Regions from separate parts of the Rhizobacter sp. P2_G4 genome, predicted to be linked through region 1. Evidence: predicted binding sites of a transcription regulator. Region 1 holds the regulator's gene; the other holds the start of a gene.
The links. The regulator FNR, encoded in region 1, switches genes on or off when oxygen is low (the NO sensors DNR and NnrR bind a similar motif). The targets are predictions, from matches to a motif close to TTGATNNNNATCAA.
Positions count from the first base shown of each region.

Region 1 (2,391 bases):
CTCGAATGCTTTCGCAAAATTGCGCAATTCGTCTGTTGTCTCGCCTGTGCAGACCGCCCGTTCCTGGCCGGGACGCGGGAAGCGGTGTACAACCTGCTCCAAACACCACCATGCGCAGACTTCAACTCCTGACCCACAGGCACCGGGCCCCGTCGACGAATCACGCGCTGGGGCTCTTGCTGGCCTTCAACGCTGGCGCCGTCAACGCGGGCGGGTTCCTGGTCCTGCACCTCTACACCTCGCACATGACCGGCTTTGCTTCGCAGCTGGCCGATGGGCTGGTGCTGGGAGACACCAAGCTTTTTCTGAACGCCATGGGCGCCCTCGTCGCTTTTCTCTCGGGCGCGGCGGTCTGCGCCGTGATGGTGAACTGGGGGCGCCAGCGCCACCTTCACAGCGTCTACGCCCTGCCGCTGCTGCTGGAAGCCGCGCTCATGTTCCCGTTCGGCCTGATGGGGGCCATCACCCTTACCTGGACCACGCCGTTCGCCGTGCCACTCACCGTGCTGCTGCTGTCTTTCATGATGGGGCTGCAGAACGCCGTCGCGTCGAAGACCTCGCGCGGCAGCACCCGCACCACCCACATGACCGGCAACATCACCGACCTCGGCATGGAGCTCGGCAAGATGCTCTACTGGAAMAGCCATGCCAACGCCGCCACGCCATCCGCCGTGCGGCATAACCGCCTTCGCATGCAGACGGTCGGCGGGCTGGTCGCGATGTTCGTGCTCGGCGGGCTCGTCGGCGCCTTCGGCTTCAAGTACGTCGGCTTCGTCTTCGTGATTCCGCTGGCGGCGTTGCTGATGGGTCTGTCGATCCCGCCGCTGCTCCGAGACATCCAGCGCTCGAGCGAACTTCAGCAGCTGCTCAACGCATTCCGCACGCGGCTGCGCGGCCGCTGACTCCTCTCCGCCAAGCGCGGACACAGCGGTTTCGTCCTTGATCTGGCGCAAACCCGGGCAGTGAACCGGCCACAACAATTCCGTGGTCGGCCGATCCGTGCCGCAAACACCGCCTCACCATGACGCCGATCAAGTCCACCTCAGTGCCAGCTGCCTGCTCGACCTGCAACCTCAGGGAGCTGTGCCTGCCTGTCGGCTTCTCGGCACCCGACCTGGAACGGCTGGACGGCCTGGTCACCCAGCGCCGCAGCGTGCCACGCGGCGAGGCGCTCTTTCGCAGCGGCGACAGCTTCGAAGCCATGTATGCCGTGCGCACAGGCTTCTTTAAGACCCGCGTGATGTCCGAAGACGGCCGTGAGCAGGTCACCGGGTTTCAGATGGCGGGCGAGCTGCTGGGGCTGGACGGCATCTGCGACAACACCCACGCCTGTGATGCCGTTGCACTCGAGGACTCGCAGGTCTGCGTGATCTCGTATGGAAAACTGGAAGAGCTCTCACGCGAATTCACCGAGCTGCAGCGCCAGTTCCACCGCATCATGAGCCGCGAGATCGTGCGCGACCACACGGTGATGCTGCTGCTGGGCGGCATGCGCGCCGAAGAACGCGTGGCCGCCTTCCTGCTCAACCTGACGCAGCGCCTGCAGGCGCGCGGGTTCTCGCATTCGTCGCTGGTGCTGCGCATGACGCGCGAAGAGATCGGCACTTACCTGGGCCTGCGCCTCGAAACCGTGAGCCGCTGCTTCTCCAAGTTCCAGACCGATGGCGTATTACAGGTCAAGGACCGGCAGATCCAGGTCCTGGACCACGCAGCGCTTCAGCGGTTCGCCGGCGAAGGCGCTGCAACTGTCGAACTCTGAACGACTCAGACGCTGAGAGTCTCCTGTCGGGCAAAGCTCGGCAACGGCGAAGCATCTCAAGACACACCTCAGTGGCTGCGTGCATAGCTCCCCGGCGGTTGACCCACATGCCGGCTGAACGCCGTACTGAAGGTGCTTGCGGAGCTGTAACCCACTCGCTCGGCAACATCGGCGAGCGAGTGTTCGTTGCGCCGGATTAGGCTCTTCGCCAGGGCCATGCGCCAGGCAAGCAGGTACTCCATCGGCGGGATGCCGACGGTGCGGTTGAAGCGATTGAAGAACGCCGAGCGTGAGAGGGCAGACTCTTTCGCAAGTTGCTCGATCGTCCACGATCGCGATGGGTGCTCGTGCATCTGCCGTATGGCCACCGCGAGGCGCGCATCGGCCAAGCCACGCAAGAGACCCGGCGAGGCCGCTGCACCGGTCGTCGAGCGAAGCGCTTCGATGAGAAGAACCTCGACGAGGCGCGCGAGCACGAGGTCACGCCCGGAACGTTGTTCACGCGCCTCTTCTCCGACCAGCTGCACCATCACTGCAAGCCGCCTCTCGCCGCGGATGTGCACCAGCTGAGGCAACAAGGAAACAATCAGCGCGGCATCGGGCGAACCGAAGACGAAGTAGCCGCCCAGCAG
Region 1 covers NZ_JBFUFG010000002.1:769,274-771,664, reverse strand. The annotation lists gene AC1DYS_RS10080 (YoaK family protein) at 111-902, shown strand; gene fnr (fumarate/nitrate reduction transcriptional regulator Fnr) at 1,022-1,759, shown strand; gene AC1DYS_RS10070 (AraC family transcriptional regulator) at 1,828-2,391, opposite strand, start outside.

Region 2 (2,391 bases), on a different contig from region 1:
CCGGCGAAGGATCTCTCGAGCGTCACCAAGCTCCATCACGTGGCTCCCAGCAACTCCAGCGTTCGTGCATCTCTTCGCCCATCGCACAGGCTCGAGATGGCTGCCTCGAAGGGACCTTCGTTCGGCACGACGCTCGCGAACAAGGTCATGCACGAGCAGAACTTCATGTCGTCCGGGCTTCCAAAGATGTCGTGCAACGATTTGCCGTCACCCGCGGCGAGTGCAAGTTCGGTGCACTCCTTGAGCCTTTGGCCCAACACCTGGTGACGCCAGTATCGAGCCGCTTCCTCAGCAGACTGTAAGCCGTAGGTGAGGGCCATGGCGCTGCGCCCCAGGCCACGAAGTTGAGGAAACACGAACCACATCCAATGGGTGGTCTTGCGACCTCGTCGAAGCTCCTCCAGCACGCTCTGGTACACCGGGCGCTGCGCGCGGACGAACCGCTCAAGGTTGTTCGATTCGATGTCCATATCTGCTCCGTATGAGTGAGCCGGCGGGAGGCGGGTAGCGCGCCTGCGTCAGACCAGGATCTCGAGTCGGCTTTGATGCATGTCAAAGCAACCACAGCATCTCTTTCCTACGATAGATGCATACGAAAAGCCCCTTCACCCAACGGCTCAAGGTCGCACTGGCCAGCATCTGGTCTGCCGGCTTTGGCGTCTACGCGATTCGCCACTGGCCCATCCTCTTTCGTACGCAGCTGGACGGTAGCCCCAGGGTAAAGCAATGGACTACATGACCGTCAAGCTCATCCACCAGAGTGCGGTCGCGCTGTCACTGACCGGGTTCTTCGTTCGAGGCGCAGCGTCGCTCTCGGGTGCTACCTGGGTGCAGATCCGCCTGGCCAAGACACTCCCGCACCTCATCGACACCGTGCTGCTGCTCTCGGCGCTCACCCTCGCGTGGATGCTGAGCTTGACGCCAGCAAATGCCCCTTGGCTGATGGCGAAGGTGGTGGGCGTCGTGATCTACGTCGCACTGGGCGTCATCGCCATGCGCCCGACGCGCTCCAAGCGCGTTCGCGTGGCAGCGTGGCTGGCGGCGATGGCCACCGCTGGGTGGATCGTCTCGGTCGCCATCACGAAGAGCGCATGGGGCGTTTTCAGCCTCATGGCCTAGACGCTCCAAGCCTCTTTCAACCCTCCTGTTGATCTGGATCAAACGGGCCGGCCTGGCAGGCCTTGATGATCGATCAACAGTCGAACTTTCCAGCTGGGCACCAAGCCCGGTGCGACCCTGTCGCAACAGAAAGTGCCGTCATAAAAACCTTGGAATGGAGACCTCACGTGGACAGACCACCCGGCACCAAGTCGCAAGAGCTGCGCGGCTTCCTGTTGCTCACTGCAGTGCTCGCGCCGGCCCTGGCGATCGCGGTCGTCACGGGTTACGGCTTTCTCGTCTGGATGTACCAGCTGTTCGCCGGCCCACCGGGTCCTCGCTTTTGAACGCGCTCGCAGCCAAGGTGTTGGACGAAGAGCTGCACATCGCAAGCATGGTCGTCCACGCGCCTCCTGCTCGTTTGGCCAGCGTGTCCGACCAGATCAGGAACATCGCCGGGGCCTGCATCCACGGCGCCTCGGACATCGGAAAGCTCGTGGTGACGATTGAGACGTCATCGGCGGAAGAAATGTCGCAGCGCGTGATGGAGATCCAGCGGATGGACGGCGTGTTCTCTGCCGCGCTCGTGTACCAGTGCGCCGACAGGCTGGCAGTAATGAATGAGGAGTTGCCGAATGCTCAGGCGTGATTTCATCAGGAACTCGGCCGCGGCTGCGGCGGGCGCCACCGCAGGTATTTCGATACCCGTTGTGGCCCAAGGCAGTGGRGACGCGAACGTCAAATGGTCCAAGGCCCCTTGCCGGTTCTGCGGCACGGGCTGCGGGGTGTCGGTTGCAGTGAAGGACAACCGCGTCATCGCCACACAAGGCGACCCCAAGGCAGAGGTGAACCGAGGCCTCAACTGCATCAAGGGCTACTACCTCTCCAAGATCATGTATGGCGAGGACCGCCTGACGACACCGCTCCTGCGCATGAAGAACGGCAAGTACGCGAAGGACGGCGAGTTCGAGCGCGTCAGCTGGGACCGGGCGTTCGACGTCATGGCCGAGCAGTTCAAGCGCGTTCTCAAGGAGAAAGGCCCCACTGCCGTGGGCATGTTCGGCTCCGGGCAGTGGACGGTCTGGGAAGGCTACGCCGCGCTCAAGTTGATGAAGGCGGGCTTCCGGACCAACAACCTCGACCCGAACGCCCGGCACTGCATGGCGTCTGCCGCCGTCGGCTTCATGCGCACCTTCGGGGCCGACGAGCCCATGGGTTGTTACGACGACATCGAGGTGGCCGACGCGTTCGTGCTGTGGGGCTCGAACATGGCCGAGATGCACCCGATTCTGT
Region 2 covers NZ_JBFUFG010000010.1:107,846-110,236, forward strand. The annotation lists gene AC1DYS_RS26300 (DUF1810 domain-containing protein) at 36-470, opposite strand; gene AC1DYS_RS26305 (SirB2 family protein) at 727-1,119, shown strand; gene napE (periplasmic nitrate reductase, NapE protein) at 1,287-1,445, shown strand; gene AC1DYS_RS26315 (chaperone NapD) at 1,463-1,747, shown strand; gene napA (periplasmic nitrate reductase subunit alpha) at 1,734-2,391, shown strand, end outside.
Region 2: a site for FNR is predicted at 1,148-1,161, ahead of napE (periplasmic nitrate reductase, NapE protein). Genes of this name have one in related genera too.